Regions from separate parts of the Arthrobacter sp. zg-Y1171 genome, predicted to be linked through region 2. Evidence: predicted binding sites of a transcription regulator. Region 2 holds the regulator's gene; the other holds the start of a gene.
The links. Region 2 encodes Rex, which represses fermentation and respiration genes when NADH is low (regulators of the CRP and FNR family bind a similar motif). Its sites were predicted from a motif close to CTTGTGAANNNNTTCACAAG; they were not measured.

Region 1: a site for Rex is predicted at 4,626-4,645, ahead of N2L00_RS01560 (queuosine precursor transporter). Genes of this name have one in related genera too.

What each region holds. Positions count from the first base shown of each region.
Region 1 covers NZ_CP104264.1:311,351-321,173, reverse strand. The annotation lists gene N2L00_RS01585 (DUF6707 family protein) at 1-546, shown strand, start outside; gene N2L00_RS01580 (FUSC family protein) at 543-1,559, opposite strand; gene tgt (tRNA guanosine(34) transglycosylase Tgt) at 1,769-3,043, shown strand; gene N2L00_RS01570 (hypothetical protein) at 3,117-3,326, opposite strand; gene N2L00_RS01565 (hypothetical protein) at 3,503-3,733, shown strand; gene N2L00_RS01560 (queuosine precursor transporter) at 3,762-4,496, opposite strand; gene N2L00_RS01555 (TetR/AcrR family transcriptional regulator) at 4,688-5,341, shown strand; gene thiD (bifunctional hydroxymethylpyrimidine kinase/phosphomethylpyrimidine kinase) at 5,435-6,280, shown strand; gene N2L00_RS01545 (S8 family serine peptidase) at 6,635-9,823, shown strand, end outside.
Region 2 covers NZ_CP104264.1:2,829,073-2,838,895, forward strand. The annotation lists gene N2L00_RS13275 (TlpA family protein disulfide reductase) at 1-147, opposite strand, end outside; gene N2L00_RS13280 (histidine phosphatase family protein) at 207-869, opposite strand; gene N2L00_RS13285 (YceI family protein) at 1,028-1,567, shown strand; gene N2L00_RS13290 (hypothetical protein) at 1,787-2,506, shown strand; gene N2L00_RS13295 (hypothetical protein) at 2,675-4,594, shown strand; gene N2L00_RS13300 (redox-sensing transcriptional repressor Rex) at 4,550-5,308, opposite strand; gene N2L00_RS13305 (glutaredoxin family protein) at 5,308-5,559, opposite strand; gene N2L00_RS13310 (HAD family phosphatase) at 5,626-6,438, shown strand; gene N2L00_RS13315 (30S ribosomal protein bS22) at 6,575-6,673, opposite strand; gene N2L00_RS13320 (helix-turn-helix domain-containing protein) at 6,883-7,095, opposite strand; gene gdhA (NADP-specific glutamate dehydrogenase) at 7,293-8,633, opposite strand; gene N2L00_RS13330 (helix-turn-helix transcriptional regulator) at 8,737-9,216, opposite strand; gene N2L00_RS13335 (acetoin utilization protein AcuC) at 9,266-9,823, opposite strand, start outside.

The sequences.
Region 1 (9,823 bases), 900 kb from region 2:
CCGGAAAACTCAGCCGTACAGGAGATTGCAGCTCGCCTGGACCGTGGTTTGAACGTGAAATCCGGCAGCCACCTGCAGGATGTCCGAGATTTGGCCCACATTCTCTATATCGATCTCGGTGATGCTGAAAACGCCCTGAGGGTCTGCAACGTCATCACCGGGCTCCCCTTTGACGGGAACTTTGGCCGTTGGAACTGGATTCAGGGCGCTTTGGCCCTGGCGGCGCACATCACCCATGAGGCCGGCGACGCCGAGAGCGCGGCGGCGTACAGCCATGCCGTGCGTGCTGCGGACACGTCCGAGACCGACCCGATGAAGGCCAAGCTGGCTGCCGAGCTGCTGCAGCGCCAGCTGAACGAACCCAACCTGTACGACCGCGAAATCCACCGGGCTGCCGAGGCCGGAAAAGATGCCAGCGAACGGGAATGGCGGGTCCTGCGCCTGAACGCCCTGCTCTACCTGCGCTCCCACGGCGGTTCGCAGACGCTGTCCGACGCGGAGCTGGACCGGCGCATCCGCACCGAGCTGATTGCCGTGCGCGGCTAGGCGGACTTCCGCTTCTTTTGCTGCAGCTGCTTTTGCCGGACATGGACGGCCACCACCACGGCCATGCCGACGACGGCGCCGATCAGCGTTTCAATGCCGCGGTCCCGCAGCAGCTCCATCGGGTTGCTCGGGTGGGCCAGCTCCGTGCTGACCAGCGCCAGCGGCGTGACCACCACCTGGGCCAGTGCGTATTGCCGGGCGATGAACATCTCCGCCCCGAACTGGCAAGCGGCAATGACCAGGACCATCTGCCAGGGCTCCAGGCCCGGAAGCAGGATCAGTGCCGTCAGCAATAGGCCGCCGAACGTGCCCAGGATGCGCTGCAGGCCGCGGTGGACCCGGTGGCGTACTGTCGCGCCGATCAGTGGAACGGTCGCCGCGACCATGGCCCAGTAGTTGTGGCCGATGCCCAGCAGGGTGGCGATGGATCCTGCCACCACTGCGGCCACCGCATACTGCAGCCCGTCAATGTAGATGAGGCGGCGCTGGGCCGGCGTGAAGCGCAGGCGTTCCGGTGGTTTCCATTCCGTGCGGTACTTCTGCACGAGCATCCCGGACAGGCCCAGCAGGATGGAGAAGGCCACCGTGAGGACTGCGGTGAGCATCCCCTGCCAGAGCGGAGGATGGTTCGGGACGGAGGATATGGCGGCGAAGGCGAAGATATGGAACAGGGAGCCGACCGGGCGCAGCCGCCAAAAGCCCGTGGCAATGGTGCCGAAACCGGCTACTGCCGTGGTGCCGATGACGGTTCCCCAGTCATCCAGGTCCAGGCGGGCGCACAGCGCTGCCGCCAGGATGACGGCCAGCATAAGTGTCCCGGCGCGGCCCTGGTGGCCCAGTCGCTGGCGGTGCGGTTCGTTCCGGCCGTAGATCCCGGTGAAGGCACCGAACGTGGCGAAAATGGCCAGGTCGATCCGCCCCAGGAAAAGCAGCAGGAGAAGCGGAACGCCCACTCCGATGGCGCAGCGGATGGCCGCGTGGTGGTCGTTGTGTGCCGGAGCGATCCTGAACATTTCCTGCAGGTGCGTCAACGCGGGTGGCCTCTGCCTTTCGTGCCGTAGGCATCGGGGGTGCGGGGATATTCCGGCGGCGGGGTGCATGGCCGGTTGAATTCCGCCAATCCAACCTATCCCCGGGAAAGCACCAGCAGATATAAATGTGGTGCATCTCCCAGCGGCCAGGCCCGGCGGAAGGCCGGCGCGGAGTAAGGCAAAATGGAGGGGTGTCTTCCTCAGCCTTTTCCTTCACCCTCGGTAAGCGCCTGCGCGAAACCGCCCCTGCAGCGGCCGAACAGCGAGTCGAGGCGAACGGCGGCGGCTTTCAGGGCCGCACCGGCACCATCTCCACGCCGCACGGCGAGATCGCCACTCCGGCGTTCATCGCGGTAGGTACCAAGGCCACGGTCAAGGCTGTGCTCCCCGAGTCGGTCGCGGAGCTCGGCGCCCAGGCCGTATTGGCGAATGCCTATCACCTGTATCTGCAGCCCGGCCCGGACATCCTCGATGAAGCCGGCGGTCTGGGAAAGTTCATGAACTGGTCCGGCCCCACCTTCACCGACTCGGGCGGATTCCAGGTGATGAGCCTGGGTGCGGGCTTCAAGAAGGTCATCAACATGAATGCCGACGGCACAACGCACGCCACCGGGTCGGACGACGACGTCGCGCCCGGCAAGGAACGCCTGGCACATATCGACGACGACGGCGTCTGGTTCAAGTCCCATCTGAACGGCGACAAGCATCGCTTCAGCCCGGAAATCTCTATGCAGGTGCAGCACAAAATCGGTGCCGACATCATGTTCGCCTTTGATGAGCTGACCACGCTCATGAATTCCCGCGGGTATCAGGAAATGTCGCTGGAACGCACCCGGCTTTGGGCCCTGCGGTGCCTTGCCGAGCACCAGCGGCTGACCGAGGAACGCTCCGACAAGCCCTACCAGGCCCTGTTCGGGGTGCTGCAGGGCGCGCAGTACGAAGACCTGCGGCGTAAGGCAGCCCGGGATCTCGGTGCCATGGACTTTGACGGCTTCGGACTGGGCGGGGCGTTCGAAAAGGAAAACCTCGGCACCATTGTCCGGTGGTGCACGGAGGAGCTTCCGGAGAATAAGCCCCGCCACCTGTTGGGGATTTCCGAGCCGGATGACATCTTCACCGCCATCGAAAACGGCGCCGACACCTTCGACTGCGTTTCTCCCACCCGGGTGGCCAGGAATTCGGCGTTCTACACGCCGTACGGCCGCAAGAACCTGTCAAATGCCAAGTTCAAGCGGGACTTCGGGCCGTTGGTGGAGGGCTGCGACTGCTATACCTGCACCCATTACACCCGCGCCTACATCCAGCACCTGTTCAAGTCCAACGAGATGGTCAGCCACACGCTGATTTCCATCCACAATGAACGCTTCACCGTGAAGCTCGTTGACGACGCCCGGCTGTCCATCGACGACGGCACGTTCTTCGATTTCAAGGCGGAGGTCCTGGGCAAGTACTACAGCGGTAAGTAGCTGGTCTACCTACCGCTGTAATCCTTGCGTGCGACGTGCCGAGTTCCAGGGGTTCTGCGGAAAGCCAAGCCGGCTAGGAATTGTCCGGCTTAGCCTGGGTCGATTCATCCTCTTCCAAGGCGGGCTGGGCATCCCGTTCCTCGTCTCCGGGGCTCGAATCCTTCTCCTGGGCGTCTTCGATCATTGCCTTGGTGACTTCGTCGTTGAATTCCTCCGCGGTTCCGGCAAGATTTTCATCTACTGCCTTGGCACCGGGGTTCGGGACTGGTTCCTGATTGCTCATGTTTGTCTCCTGCCGTACGGGGGAAGTGAAGCTCTGGCGTTCCCCCACCTTTGCACACCTGGGCAGGGATTTCGCCCGGTGACCTGATTGGCGTTTCCCCGCACGGTAGGGCCCGTTGCCGCTAGGCTCGGAGCGGAGGCCTGGCGGTCTTGCAACGGCTATTCGAAGGGGTCAGCATGGCGGAAAAGCAGGGGAATCCTGTAGTGCGGCGCGGGCACGGCACTGTTGGATGGACCATCCAGATCCTCGTTACGCTCTCCCTGCTGCTGGCGCTGGTAGTGGTGGCGGTATGGAAGCCACCCTCCCAAGCGATCATCACCGTCGTCATTTCACTCGTCCTCGGGCCGCTTCTGATGTTCATGGGGACGCGGCGGAGCAGCGGACGCCGCGACGAATCGCGGCAGTGACGGGGAGCACCGAACCCGGTCCCCGCCCCTACGCTGCGACAGGCTCCAGCAGCGGCTCCACGTAGCTGGGTTCGCGCTTCTTGATGACCCGGATGACCAACGCCGTGACCGGCACAAAAAGGTACTCAATGAGCGTCTTGTAGAGGAAGCCGAACAGGACGTAGTTGAAGAACCCGCCGGCGTCGGTAATCCCGATGACCGGAGCCGCAATGGCACAGAAAATCAGGGTGTCCGCAAACTCCCCTACACCGGTGGATAGCATCAACCGTCCGGTCAGTGCCTTCTCACGGAACCGCTCCTTCATCCGCACCAGCACCATCGAGTTCAGCAGCTGGCCGGCCAGGAACCCCAGCAGGCTCGCCAGGACAATCTGCCAGACCGGACCGAGAGCTACTTCCAGTGCAGCCTGCTTCTCCAGCCCGTAGGCGTCGTTGAACCCCGGCAGCGCAATGATCACGGCAAAACTGACGACGGCGAGAAGTGCCATCGCAAAGCCGGTGAAGATGGCGCGGCGGGCGGCTTTGAAACCGTAGACCTCGCTCACCACGTCGCCGAGAATGTACGCGAGCGGGAAGAGGAAGAAACCGCCGTCGGTGACAATGTCCCAGCCGCCGGGGAGGGAAAACTGTACGCCCTTGGAGGCGCCGATATTCGAAATGACGATGACCACGCACATCAGGGTGAGGATCAGGTCGTACTGGGAGCTCCCGCGGGAGGCGTAGGCTGCAGCGTTTTTCACAGCTGCCCGTGGCTGTGCGTTCATGGCATTTCCGTTCGGTTAGTGGTTCGCCTGGCTTTCGCCGGCTGTATTAGCACTGTGCCCGCTGCCCCGGGCAGCCCCGCAGGGCCGCATCCATTCTGCCACGCCCGGTCCGCTCCTGCCGCGCACACGATTTTGAACACGTTCAAAAGAATGGTCTACTAAACGCTGAAAATACTGCAAAGGGAGCATCATTGGCCGTCACCGCCAAGAGCGAACAGACGCGCCGGCTCCTCATCGACACCGCGCTGCGCCTCTTCGCCTCACAGGGCTACGAAAAGACCACCATGCGCGCTGTCGCACAGGAGGCAAACGTTTCGGTAGGCAACGCCTACTACTATTTCCGTTCCAAGGATGACCTCCTCCACGAGCTTTACCGGTCCCTCCAGGATGAACACCGCTCCCTTGCGCTGCCGCAGATCCGCGAGGGCCACAACCTGGGCGAAAACCTGGCGGTCATTCTGTCCACCGGCCTGACAACCATGGAGCCGTACCACGCCTTCGGCGTGCATTTCCTGCGCGACGCCATGTCACCGAACCGTCGGGAGGACGACGCCGTCGGGCGGGGGAAATCCATCGCGATGTTCCGGCAGGCGGTGTCGACCGCCCGGCCGCAGCCGCCCGTGGCTATCCGCGACGATCTGCCCGAACTGCTCTGGCTGATGCATATGGGGATCACCTTCTTCTGGGTGTATGACCGCTCCCCCGGACAGCGCAGGTCCCACCGGCTGGCCGCGAATCTGGCCCCGCTGGTGGCCAAACTCGTGATCCTGTCCCGGCTCCCGGTGGTCCGGAACATCATGGAGGACGTAGTCCGCCTGCTCCGAGGCGTCCGCGGGGACGGTTAGCCCGCAGCGCCGCCGGGGCACGGCGGCGGCGCGCCGTAACAGCGCGTCTTACAAGGGTGGCCGGTTCCGCCGTTTTGGGTGGAAGATGGAGCCATGTCTGCAAACACATCCTCTTCTGCGGCCTCAGCTCCGGCCGTCACGCTCACCATCGCAGGTTCCGAAGCCACCGGCGGCGCCGGCGCCCAGGCCGACCTGAAGACCTTCCAGGAACTCGGCGTCTACGGCATCACCGCCCTGACCTGCATCGTGTCCTTCGATCCCAACAACTCCTGGAACCACCGGTTCGTCCCGGTGGACCCGCAGGTCATCACCGACCAGCTCGAAGCCATCATGACCGCCTATGACCTCGACACGGTCAAGATCGGCATGCTCGGCACCCCGGCAACCATCGACGTCGTTGCCAAGGCGCTGCAGGCCCAGGACTGGAAGAACCTCGTGCTGGACCCGGTGCTCATCTGCAAGGGCCAGGAACCCGGCGCGGCACTGGATACCGACAAGGCGCTCAAGGCCCAGATCCTCCCGCTGGCCACCTTCGTCACCCCCAACCACTTCGAGTCCATGTCCCTGTCCGGCATGGATTCCATTGAGACCGTGGAAGACCTGCAGGAAGCAGCCCGCCGCATCCATGAAGCCAGCGGAGCCGTAGTGCTGGCCAAGGGCGGAGTCCGGCTGGAAGGCGACGACGCCGTCGACGTCTTCTACGACGGCGAAACCATGGAGGTCCTGCGGGCACCCAAGGTAGGCGAGGTAGCTGTCAGCGGTGCCGGTTGCACCCTCGCTGCGGCTATCACTGCTGAACTGGGCAAGGGGGCCACGCCTCTGGAAGCGGCAAAGACGGCGAAGGCGTTCGTCACGGAAGGTATCCGCAACCGCGTTTCCTCCAACGCACCGTTTGATGCGCTGTGGCAGGGCAACGCCGGCCAGGGCCCGGCGCTCTAACTGCGTCAACCCGCCCAAACACAAGCCAGAAGAATCATGGAAGGAGCCGTCCCCCCAACGGGGCGGCTCCTTCCGGCGTTTATTCGACCCGCAGGCGCTGGAATTTACAGCCTGAATTGCAAAAAAACAAGGGTCAAAGAAGTAATTCGCTATTAATAGGTCCAACCTTTGCACTGGGCGTTTGCTCCTCTATTGTGACCCTACGGCTGCTTGGTTTGGGGGCCGTTACGTGCACGCTGACACTCCTTACGGGGGTTGGAGGCACAACGGAAAACCTGCCGCAGTGTGTCAGCAGCCGTGCAATTGTCTCTTGGACATGCCCGGTAGCGCTCGGTGGAATGTTCAAGGAGCGCAATGAGATTGTCCATCCATCACAAACCCGGCGCGGTTGTCACTGCCGCATTCGCCGGGATCGCACTCACAGCGGGCCTCGGCCTGAGCCTGCCGGCGCAGGCCACTGAGACACCTGCCGGCGGCAATGAACTCACCGAGGGCATCTCCCTCGAGCGGTTCGCCGAACAAAAAGTGTCCCCCAGCCTGCGGGACGCCACCGGCCAGGTTTCGGTTTACGTGCAGTTCACGGGCGAAGGCGCCTTTGAACAGACCCAGCCCGAGGAGGTCAAGGACGGAAAAGCGGAGCCGGTGGTGAACAAGCCCCTGGTCGAAGAGATCCGCAGCGACATCACTTCGCAGGCAGAATCAGTGGCACAGGAAGCTGCCGCGAGCACCCTCTACACAACCACCAACACGCTCCCCGGCACCGCGATCGTCGGCGACGCCGAGGCCATCCGCGAGCTGGCCGGCCGCTCGGACGTTGCCCGCATCACCAAGATCGTTCCGAAGCACGTCGACAACAAGGGCGCGGATATTGACACCCGGGCCCTGAACACGTGGGTGGAGCGCAAGCAGACCGGAGAAGGCATCACCATCGCCGTCCTGGATACCGGCCTCGACTACACCCACAGCGATTTCGGCGGCCCCGGCACCATCGAGGCCTACCAGGCAGCACAGGCTTCGGCCACCATTCCCTCGGCCGGGAGCGGCCTTCTTGATTCCAATAAGTTCATTGGCGGCTACGACCTCGTTGGCGATGACTACGATGCCGATCCCGACTCCCCCACTTACCAGCCGGTCCCCCGGCCGGACCTGAATCCGCTCGACTGCGGCGGGCACGGCACCCACGTGGCCGGCACTGCCGCCGGGTACGGGACCAACAACGACGGCTCCACCTTCCGCGGCGACTACTCCACCCTCACGGCGGAGCAGGTCAATTCCATGCGGATCGGCCCCGGTTCCGCACCGGATGCCCAGCTCGTGAGCATCCGTGTCTTCGGCTGCGCAGGCTCCTCCGAGGTGGTCGGCCAGGCTCTGGACTACGTGCTGGACCCCAACGGCGACGGCGACTTTTCGGACCGTGCCCAGGTAGTGAACATGTCCCTCGGCTCCGACTACAGCCCGGTTGACGATCCCGAAAACGACATCGTCAACAAGCTCACCGAACAGGGCATCCTCTCCGTTGTCGCTTCGGGCAACGCCGGAGACGTCTATGACATCGGCGGTTCCCCGGGGAACGCAAAGTCGGCCCTGACCGTGGCCAGCACCATCGGTTCCCGGGTCACTCTCGACCGCGCCGACGTCCTCGCTCCAGCCGAACTGGCCGGATCCGTCGCCGGGCAGTACTCCTCCAACTTCAATTACTCGGACCCGGCAGTTACCGAAGCACAGCTCACCGGCAATGTGGTGATGGCTCCGGCAGACAACCGCTTTGGCTGCAACGCCTTCCCTGCCGGTTCCCTGACCGGTAAATGGGTCTGGATCCAGTGGGAAGAAGACGCTGCTTTCCCCTGCGGCTCGGGGGTCCGGTTCAATAATGCCCAGGCCGCCGGAGCCACCGGCGTGGTGCTCGATTCCCCGCGTGCGGTCTTTGAATCGGGTATCGGCGGAAACGCCACCATCCCCGGCATCCAGCTCAACGCCGAATCCTCGGACCGACTGCGGCCGTCCGCAGAAGCGGGGACCTTGACCCTGCGCCTGTCGCCGGCCTACATGGCCACCGCCAGCGCCCCCTCGGGCGCCGGTGACACCGTCAGCCCGTTCACCTCCCGCGGAGTGCACGGTTCCAACGGCATCGTGAAGCCCGACGTCGCGGCGCCGGGTTCGGCTATTGGATCAGCAGCCGTCGGCTCCGGCACCGGTGCAGCCGTCAGCAGCGGCACGTCCATGGCCACCCCGCATGTGGCCGGTATTGCGGCCCTGCTCTACGCGGCTACGGATTTGAACCCGTACGAGGTCAAGACCGCCATCATGAACACCGCCACGCATGACCTGCTCACTGCGTCCGGTGCCGTTCAAGGGCCCAACCGGGTCGGTTCCGGCCGGGTAGATGCCCTTGACGCCCTGAACAACAAGGTCCTGGCCTACGCCACGGAGGACCCGGCCCTGACCAGCGTCAACTTCGGCGTCCTGGAGCTCGGCAAGGAAGCCCTCGTGCTGACCCGGCAGGTCACGGTGGAGAACAAGTCCGACCGCCCTGTGTCCTACAACGTCAGCTACCTGCAGGCGTCCACCATGCCCGGCGTCGTCATCAGCACCACACCTTCGGTGAACGTGCCGGGCAACGGCAAGGCAACCGTGGACGTGACCTTGAGCATCTCCGATCCGGCTGCACTGGCCAAGACCATTGACCCCGCAGCCGAGACCGACCAGTTGAGCATTACCAGGCAGTTCCTGGCGGACGTTTCCGGGCGGGTGCAGTTTGCCGGCAACGGCACGCCCACTCTGCGCGTACCCGTCTACTCGGCCCCGAAGCCGACGTCGGATATGAGTGCCGGCAAGGAAATCGCCTTCGCCGACTCCGAGGCATTGAAGAGCACCGTGACCCTGCAGGGCCGCGAACTCAACCAAGGCACGGGTGCCTCGCGCTACCTGTCCCTGGTTTCGCCTTTGGTCCTCGGCGCGCAGAGCCCGCGGCTGGAGTCCGTGAAGATGGATTCCATGTACGCGATGGACCTGCAGGCCGTGGGCGCATCTTCCACGATTCCGACGCTGAAGGCTGCCGGCGGCAATCTTCAGACGTCCGTCGTGAACTTCGGCGTCAGCACCTGGGCCAACTGGCCCATGCTGGGCGGTGCGTTCGAGATTGACGTGGAGATCGACACCAATGGTGACTCGGTCCCGGACTTCGTCACCTTCACCTCCCGCGCGGCCGACGTGGACCTGGTTCTGGCTGCGACTTACCGTTTGACCCCCGGCGCTGCTCCGGTAATGGTGGACCAGACCGGTGCCAACGGTGTCCAGGGCGGCACTGATACCAACACCTTCGATACCAATGCGGTTACCCTGCCGGTTTCAGCAGCGGCCCTGGGCCTGGATGTAAACGCGGCATCGGCACCGTTGCGGTACCGGGTCACCACCTGGAACCCGTACAGCGTGGATGAACAGGGCGAGAGCGTTCCTGTCGACACCACCGAGTACATCCCGTTCGACGCGGCCAACCCGGCATTGACCTTCGCGGGCGCCACGCCTGCCAGCCTGTTTGCGGAC
Region 2 (9,823 bases):
GTTGGCCTGCTCGGCCAGGGGGTCATCCGTGGAACAGCCGGCGGCAGCTGCGGCAAAGGGGACGGCGAGGGCCAGCCCGGCACCGAGCCGAAGGAAGGAACGGCGTCCAAGGGCTTCCGGCTCAGCAGGGCGTGTGCGGTTCTTCAAGGATTTCCAGCTTTCATCGCGGCAGGGAGGAGCCACTTCTACAACGCGTAGTAATTCTATTATGCTCCCGGAACATTTGCTGCACCGGGAAGGAGGTCCGCGCTGGGCTCGGCGTAGCGCACGCCGGTGAGTACGGCGCCGTCGAACTCCAGGGTGGTGACGGAGGTCAATGTGCACTCGCGCTGGCGGGGGTCATGCCAGAGCTTCCGCCCCTCGGCGGCGAGCCGGGTGACCCAGATCGGCAGCTGGTGGCTGACCAAAACGGCTTCGGCATCATCTCCGCCGAGTTCCACGGCGCGCATCCGCGCATCATCAACGGCGGACATCACACGGGCAACCTGCTTGGCGTACGGCTCCCCCCAGGAAGGCCGCATGGGATTGCGCAGGAGCGGCCAGTAGCGCGGATTGCGCAGCTGGCTCTTGATGCGGGACATACCCTCAAAGCGGTTTTCCGCCTCAATAATCCGCTCGTCCGTGGCGATCTCCAGGTTCAGTCCGGCCGCCAGCGGGGCGGCGGTCTCCTGGGCCCGGGTCAGCGGCGAAGCAACCAGGTAGACCAGGTTGGCCCCCTTGCTGCGCTCTTCGATGAAGTGTTCCGCCACCCGGTCCGCCATCTGGCGCCCGAGGTCGGACAAATGGAACTCCGGAAGGCGTCCGTAAAGGACCTTGTCCGGATTGAAGACTTCACCGTGGCGCACGAGGTGTATGGATGAGCGGGACATGTGTCCCAGTTTCGCAGAGTTGGAGCCGTCAGCTAAATCTTCGAAATCGACGGGCCCATTTCACTTGAACCTTTAACCAAACCGTGCAACACTGTATGCAAATGCATGAAAGTGCCGTCGGGGCCTCCCGGCAGCACCGCTACCAGAAGGAGCTCTCCATGATCCCCAGCGGCCTCACCACCGGAACCTGGAATTTCGACGCCTCCCACAGCGAAGTGGGCTTCACCGTCCGTCACGCCGGCATCAGCAAGGTCCGCGGCAACTTCGACAAGGTCGAGGCCACGCTCGTGGTCGGCGAGACCCTGGCTGACACCGTGGTAACTGCCGTCATTGCCGCTGACTCCTTCAACTCCAACGACGCCAACCGCGACGCCCACGTCAAGAGCGCGGACTTCTTCGACGTCGAGCAGTTCCCGGAGCTGACGTTCACTGCGACCGGAATTGAAAGCGCCGGCTCCACCTACAAGGTCACCGGCGACCTGACGATCAAGGGCATCACCCACTCCGTCGTCATGGACACGGAGTTCAACGGTGTGGCCGTGGATCCCTTCGGCGCCACCCGCTCCGGCTTCTCCGCCAGCACGGTGATCAGCCGCAAGGACTTCGACCTGACCTGGAACGCGGCACTGGAAACCGGCGGCGTCCTGGTGGGCGACAAGGTCACCATCAACGTCGACGCGGCCTTCGTAGCAGCCTAGACCCCCATATCCCCCCACAGGGCGGCCCCGGACCCATTGGTCCGGGGCCGTTTTTTTGGGGCTGTTTTCCGGGGTGCGTTCCGGGGCCATCTTTCCGGGACCCCTGACCGTCCCGGCCCCACCGCGATACGCTGGATGTTTGGCTGCGGGGGCGCCCCGGCCACGCCGACGGCACCTTCGTCCAGCCGCTTCGAGACACCAACCAGCAAGCAGGCGGACATGAGCACACCAGAAAACACTCCCGAGCCAGGGCGCGAGCCCAACCACCCGACCAATCCGGACGGCCCCACCAGCCCCGCGGGTGCAGGCGGCGCTGCGAATCCCGATGGATTCACCCTTCCCGGAGCCGGTCCCGGCTCCCGCCCTGAGCCGCAGTACGGCCAGTATGCCCCTGGCGGCCCCTACGACAAGTCCGGTCCCTCCGGCTACACCCAGCCCTCCGGCTACGCCCAGCCTTACTCCTATGCACCGCCGGTCAAACCGGCGAAGGGCCCTGCCCCTCGCGAGGTCATCATCGGATCCTGGTTGATCATTGCGGCAGGCGTGCTGAGCCTCATCAACAACGTCATCACCTCCTTCAGCCTGCCGTCGATCATGACGTCCCAGGAGCAGGAGGCGTTCGCCGAAACCGGTTTGGACGAAGAAGGCGTGAGCTCCTTCCTCATTTCCTTTGGCATCGTCGTGGCCCTGATCGGCTTTGCAATCTACCTACTGATCGCGTTCTTTGTGCGGAGGGGGAAAAACTGGGCCCGCATTCTAGGCACCGTGTTTGCCGCCTTCTCCCTGATCGGCATCCTCACCATGCTGGGCGCTTACTTCACCTCACCACTGAGCCTGATTTCGCTGGCCTCCAGCCTCCTGGGAATTGCCGGGATCGTGATGCTGTATCTGCGGCCGTCCACCCCGTACTTCCGCAAGGCTCCGCTCTACCCCTACTGAGTTCGCAGAGTCCCGTCGGTTTCGGCGGGACTTTTCCCTTGCCGGATCGGGTTTCGCAGTGGAGGGGTCACACACCGGCCGTGCCCGCGTAGCGTTGTGTTCTCCTCCGGCGGCGAGTTGCTTCGCAAGGTGCCCCGGAGGTGCCGTTCCGCCGTGAAGGGGAGGACCATGGCAGCTCTGCTTCCTAACCCGCAGCAACAAAAAACACGCATTCCCCTGCGCTATCTGCACCGGGCAGTCGATTCTCCGGAGTATGCAGGGGCCAACATCTTCATCCCGGAAGCACCGCTCCATCCCCCGACGGTATCCGGGGGCTCCCCAGCAGGTTCCGATCCCGGCCGCGGCTCTCCGGACCGGGAGGAACTTACCTCCCCTGAACCCGGCTCATCCTCAGGGACCGGGGAGAATGGCAGCGGCCATGCCTTCTACCTCTGGCTCCGGGCCGGGCTCCAGGGTGTCGTCGCCTGGATTGGCAGCGGTATTCGCGGCACCTTTGCGTGGTTCGGCGCAGGCCTGCGTGGCGTATCCGCCTGGCTTCGGGTCGGGGCGGTCGGGACCGTCGTCTGGCTCCGCATAGGAGTGCAGGGAGCCTACGCCTGGCTCCGCAGCTTGGTGCGCCGTGCGTCCACTCGGATCCAAGCCGCGGCGCAGGCCACCTCCAACCAAGCCCGAACGGGAGCCCGGGTCACCTCTGCCGGCGTCCGCACGGGGGTTGTTCGGGTCCGCGCGGGGGCACACGCCGTTTCGTTCCGGGTTCAAGCGGGGGCCCAGGCAACTTCTGCAGGTGTCCACGCCGGGGCGCATGCAACATCCGTTCAGGTCCAGGCCGGTGCCCATGCCACCAGCGCTGCGGTCCAGTCCGGGGCCAACCGTGTCGGCGCCGGTGCCCGTGCCGCCTCGGCGTGGCTCCAAGCCGTGGCCCATGCTGTCTGGAACTGGATACTGGCCGCTGCACACGCAGCATCGGCGGCGGCCCAATCCGCCGTACACGCGACGGTCGCAGGGGCGCGGGCTGCCGCCCATGCGGTGTCGGTGGCGGCCCAGGCCGTTGCACGTTCGGTTTCGTCGGCCGCCCGCACTGTCGCTGACGCCGTTGCGACGGCCGCCCGCACCACTGCCCGCGCCGGTGCCGTGGTAGTTCGCACCATCGGAAATGCCATCTCCAGTGCAGCCCGAACAACGGCGCACGCCATAGCCGTAGGTGCCCGCGCCACCGCACGCTCAGTTTCGATGGCAGCCCGCACCACAGGGCACGCCACGGCCGTCGGTACCCGAACCACAGCGCGCGTCACAGCTGTCGGTGCCCGCGCCGTCGCACACACCACCTCCGTGGCAGCCCGCACCACAGGGCACGCCACAGCTGTCGGTGCCCGAACCACAGCGCACGCCACAGCTGTCGGTGCCCGAACCACAGCGCGCGTCACAGCCGTCGGTGCCCGCGCCGTCGCACACACCACCTCAGTGGCAGCCCGCACCACAGGGCACGCGATAGCCGTGGTGGTGCGGGCCGTGCAACGCCGGCTGCCGGCGAAAACCGGCAACCCGGTTCCTGCCATTGCAGCCGCATTCGCGCTGATTTCAGGTGCGGGCCTGATCAATCTGTGGGGCACCCTTTCAACCGTTTCCCGGATGCCCGTACCTGATTCGCTGCCGCCTGCCCTTGCCCTCCTCGAGCGGTACGGAGTGACCGGCACCCACTATGCCAGGACGCTCGCGGCGATAGCGATCGCCTATGCCCTGGTGATCATGGGAACCGCCCTGCTGCTTGCGGTTGCCGTTCGGGACAAGCGGCGCTGGGCGCGGGTAGTCTCCGCGGTCCTTGCCGGCACCGCACTGTTCTACGCGATGAACGCAGGAACCGGCACCCAGTCTCTCGCTGCAGCCCTGGGTGTCGCAGGAGCCGCGATCACCTTCGCCAAGGGAGCAGCCCCGTGGTTCCACCCGCGGGTACCCTCGGTGCAGCCATTCGGGCCGCAACGGCACCAGGCAAAACCGCACCATCGCCTCGGGGACCAGGCGGAAACCCTGCAGCCGGATCCGGTCCTAGCGCGCCAGACGGGCCCGGGCGGCGATCTGCGAAACCTGTGAGCGCTGTGCGTGGTAGGCAAGGATCTGCAGTTCGGTCGCCATGTCCACTTTGCGGATCTGGACTTCTTCGGGCGCCTGCAGCACTACGGGAGCAAAGCTGAGGATGCTGGTAATCCCGGACTCCACGAGGCGGTCGCATAGATCCTGGGCAACCTCGGCGGGCACCGAAAGCACCGCCATGTTTGCCCCGGTCTTCGCGAGCACTGCTTCCAGCGAGTCCACCGGGCTGATCCTTAGCCAGCCCACCTCCTGGCCGATTACCATCGGGTCGGCGTCGAACAGTGCCACAACCTCGAAGCCCCTCGAGCCGAACCCGGGATAGCCTGCCAAGGCGCGGCCGAGGTTGCCGGCTCCTACTATGGCCACCCGCCAGTTCAATGTCAGGCCAAGAGCGGCGGAAATCTGTCCGCTGAGATACGGGACGTCGTATCCGACGCCGCGGGTCCCGTAGGACCCCAGGTAGGACAGATCCTTGCGCAGCTTGGGCGAATTGACGCCGGCGGCTTCAGCCAGCTCTTCAGAGGACACACGCTCTATCCCGTCGGCCAGCATGGCGGACAGCGCCCTCAAGTAGATGGTCAACCGCGCCAGTGACGCCGGCGGTATGTGCCGCCCTTCGCCCGCTGCGGCCGACGACGTTCCGGCCGCCTGGCCGCTGTTGGCCGTCCCGCCCTCCAGATCGGCTCGTTCCGACCGGACTTCCTCGGATGCCATCACGACCCCAGCAGACGCCGCAGCCGTGTTTCGTCGATTTTCCAGAAGTCCCGTTGGACGCCGTCGATGAACAACACCGGGATCTCCTCACCGAAGCGGGCGGCGAGTTCCGGGTCTTCCTCCGCGCTGCGTTCCTGCCAGGGGATGCCAAGGTCCTCCCCCACGCGCCGGAGCACCAGGCGGGCGTCTTCGCACAAATGGCAGCCCGGCCGGGTAAGGAGGACGACTTCCGGTCCGACGGATTCACTCATATGTCCAAAATAGCCCCAATACGTCGGATTTCCGCGCTCAGGCCGGGTTTTGCGTAGACTCGGACCATGCCCCGAGCCACTGTAGTCCGAGCCACCGGAACCACAGACGCGGTGGGCAAACCTGGCGAAGCGGCCTTTTTCGACGTCGACAATACGCTCATGCGCGGTGCCAGCCTGTTCCATGTAGGCCGGAAGATGTACCAGCGGAAAGTCTTCACCATCCGTGAAGCAGCCGGCTTCGCGAGCAAGCAGCTGAGGTTCATGCTGCAGGGTGAAAACCTCAAGGACGTCCACTCGGTCCGCGACGCAGCCTTGGCCTTCGCGACCGGCCTCTCTTCGGAGGACGTGCGCACGCTGGGCGAAGAGGTCTACGACGAGATGATTGTCTCCAAGATCTGGCCCGGCACCCGGGCGCTGACCCAGCAGCATATGAAGTCCGGCAGGCCGGTTTGGCTGGTCACCGGAACGCCCATCGAAGTTGCTTCGGTCATCGCGAGCCGGCTCGATCTCACCGGCGCCCTCGGCACAGTCAGCGAGGTCGCCGACGGCATGTACACCGGGCGCCTGGTGGGTGAGTTCCTGCATGGGCCGGCCAAGGCTGCCGGTGTCCGGGCGCTGGCCGAGAAGGAAGGCCTGGATCTGCAAAGCTGCTGGGCGTACAGCGATTCCTACAACGACGTTCCGCTGCTGAGTCTGGTGGGCCATCCGGTGGCGATCAATCCGGACGCGCGCCTGCGCCGTCATGCCCGTGAGCGCAACTGGCCCGTGTACGACTTCCGTTCAGGCCGCAGGGCGGCAACACTGGGCCTGAAGTCCGCAACCGTTGCCGGGGCTGCCTACGGGCTGTGGCGGGGGTTCTCCTGGGTGCGGGCCCGCTGACAGCCCGGCAGAGCTAGCCGCCCGGCTGCTTAAAAACCGGAGCCCGCCTATCCCTGGGGACTGGCGGGCTCTGCCTTAGCGGACCCGGCACTGCACATGCAGCGGGGGCCAGCTGACAACGGTCGCTAAGAAGGATCTACTTCTTATTACGACGCTGGTGGCGGGTCTTGCGAAGCAGCTTGCGGTGCTTCTTCTTGGCCATACGCTTGCGGCGCTTCTTGATTACTGAACCCACAGAGTCCTCACAAACTTATTAGGAGTCACCGATTCCCTTCCCCTGTTGCCGTGGGCACAGGGGCTGGTTGCCGGTAGTTACTGGCTTTCGATTAAAACGTTCCTTAACAGGGTACAGCTTCGGGGCTGTGGAATTTGCCAGCCCGGAACAGCAGCCGGGAACGGTCCACTCCGTCGCTGTTATCTGAAGACGGATACCCGGGGCAGGGCTTAGGCAGTGTCTGTACGCCGGTCAATAACGGCGTCGCGGAGCACCTTCTGGACGGCCGATTCCGGCACACGGTAGGACCGGCCGAAACGGACGGCCGGCAGCTCGCCGGAATGGACCAGCCGGTACACAGTCATCTTGGAGACCCGCATGACGTCGGCAACTTCCGATACCGTCAGAAACCGCACATCCGAGAAGTTTCCCTCGTCTGCCATTTAGTCCCGTTCCTTTGCTCATTGCCGCCGCTCCCGACAGCAAGCCATGTGGAGCACCTGCGGCTGAAGGATATCGCGTCACCGGCCTGTTGCGACGTGCGTCACTGATGGCCCCGTATGGTCCCTACTGTAGTGGCAGGAGTAACCATAGTGGAAGTTCTTTCCGCGGCCGCGGGGCCCGGGCAGTGCAAGCCGGTCTAGATCACGCCCTGGGCCAGCATCGCATCGGCTACCTTCACGAAGCCGCTGATGTTGGCGCCCACCACGTAGTCGCCGGGGGAACCGTATTCCTCCGCAGTCCGGGCGCACCGCTCGTGGATGTTGACCATGATCTCGCTGAGCCGGCGTTCCGTATGCTCGAAGGACCAGGAGTCCCGGCTCGCGTTCTGCTGCATCTCCAGCGCGGAGGTGGCGACGCCGCCCGCGTTGGCCGCCTTACCCGGGCCGAACAGCACCCCGGCGGCCTGGAAGGCGCTGATGGCGGCCGGAGTGCACGGCATGTTCGCACCCTCGGCCACGGCCCGGACCCCGGACTTGATCAATGCCAGCGCGTCCGCTTCGTCCAGTTCGTTCTGGGTGGCGCAGGGCAGGGCGACGCCGGCTCCCGCGTTCCAGATGGAACCCTCCGTCACGTAGTTCACGGAGTGTCCGCGGCGCTCGGCATATTCCGAGATCCGGCCCCGCTCCGTTTCCTTGATCTGCCGCAGCAACGGAACGTCAATGCCCTTTTCATCAACTATGTAGCCCGCGGAATCCGAGCAGGCCACCACCGTGGCGCCGAGCATCTGGGCCTTGTCTATGGCGTTGATGGCCACATTGCCGGAGCCGGAGACAATCACCCGCTGCCCGTCCAGGCTCATGCCCTTGGTTTTGAGCATCTCCTCGACAAACATCACCGCGCCGTAGCCGGTGGCCTCGGGACGGACCAGGGATCCGCCCCAGCTCACGCCCTTCCCGGTGAGGACGCCCGATTCGTAGCGGTTCGTGATGCGTTTGTACTGTCCGAAGAGGTAACCGATCTCGCGGCCGCCAACGCCGATGTCACCGGCCGGAACGTCCGTGTACTCGCCGATGTGCCGGTACAGCTCGGTCATGAAGGACTGGCAGAAGCGCATCACTTCAGCGTCGGATTTGCCCCGCGGGTCGAAGTCCGAGCCGCCCTTGCCGCCGCCGATCGGCATGCCGGTGAGAGCGTTCTTGAAGATCTGTTCGAAACCGAGGAACTTGATGATGCCCAGGTACACGGAGGGATGGAACCGGAGTCCGCCCTTGTACGGGCCGAGGGCAGAGTTGAATTCCACCCGGAAGCCCCGGTTAATCTGCACCTGGCCCTTGTCGTCTACCCAGGGCACCCGGAAGATGATCTGCCTTTCGGGCTCGCAGATCCGCTGCAGGATCGCGGCCTCGGCAAATTCGGGATGCTTGCGCAGCACTGGGGCGAGGGAGTCGAAGACTTCCACGACGGCTTGGTGAAACTCGGTTTCCCCGGGATTGCGGCGGAAGACGTCGTCGCGTACGCGCGTCAGTACACGTTCCATGTGCTGCTCCTTAGAGATTTGATTCCCCGGTTAGGACTACGCTAGCCCCGCGGATGCCGGGGATGCGATGCAAGTCGGGCCAAAGTGCCTGCGGGCCGCGTCCCTAGGGCCGGCGGCGGCGGAATTTCGGGAACTGGCCGAACAGGTCGGCGGCCCGCTCTGCGGCCCGCCCCACCGTGCGGCCGAGGTTCTGCACGCCGGCGTCCACCGGCAGCGAGCGGGTCTCTGCGGCGCCGGGCACCAGCGCACCGGCCGCTGCGGCAGCAGCGGTGGCGGGTTTGGGGCTTGCAGAAACGGATGCCAGGCGGGACTCCGTGAGTGACGCGAGGTCAAAGGCCCGCAGCCACAGGACCAGTTCCTCGAGCGGGGCAGTTTCCAGCGAGTAGTACCGGCGCTGGCCTTCGGCCCGCATGGAGACGAGTCCGGCTTCGCGCAGCACTTTCAGGTGCTTGGAGACCGTGGGCTGGCTGACCTCGAGTTCCTCCACCAGTGCCCCTACGGACTTGTCGCCGGTACGCAGGGCGCCCAGGATTTCACGCCGCGTACCTTCCGCGATTACTGCAAACACATCGTCAAAGACCATGGCATTTACCCTAGCGGATATGGGACCGGGAGCATCCCCGAGGAACCGCCTAGTCGAACCAAGGATCCAGCCCGTGCAGCGGGAACAGTTCCTTGCGGGTGGCCATCACGGTCCGGTCGATCTCGTCATTCGGGTCGTAGCCCACTTCCCAGGAACGCCACCAGATATCGGCCCCGTCACCCAGCGTCTCGCCCGTCTTCACGCCGTGCTTCTCCAGCACGTAGTCGCGCCAGGCCGGGGGCAGCGGGGTGGCGGGACGCACCCGACCGTTGGCAGCCACCGACATCAGCAACGCCCAGGACCGCGGCACCACGGAGGCAACGTTGTAGCCGCCTCCGCCGGTGGCAATCCAGCGTCCTTCGCACAGGCGGCCGGCCAGGTCGCTGATGGTCAGGGCGGCCTGCCGCTGGGCCTCCACGCTGACCCGGAGGCTGGTCATGGGATCATCCGTGTGGCTGTCGCAGCCGTGCTGGCTGACAATCACTTCCGGGGCGAAGGCCTCAGTCAGCTGGGGTACCACTGCGTGGAAGGCCCGCAGCCAGCCGGCGTCGGTGGTACGCGCCGGTACGGCAATGTTGACCGCGGTTCCTTCGGCTGCCTTGCCGCC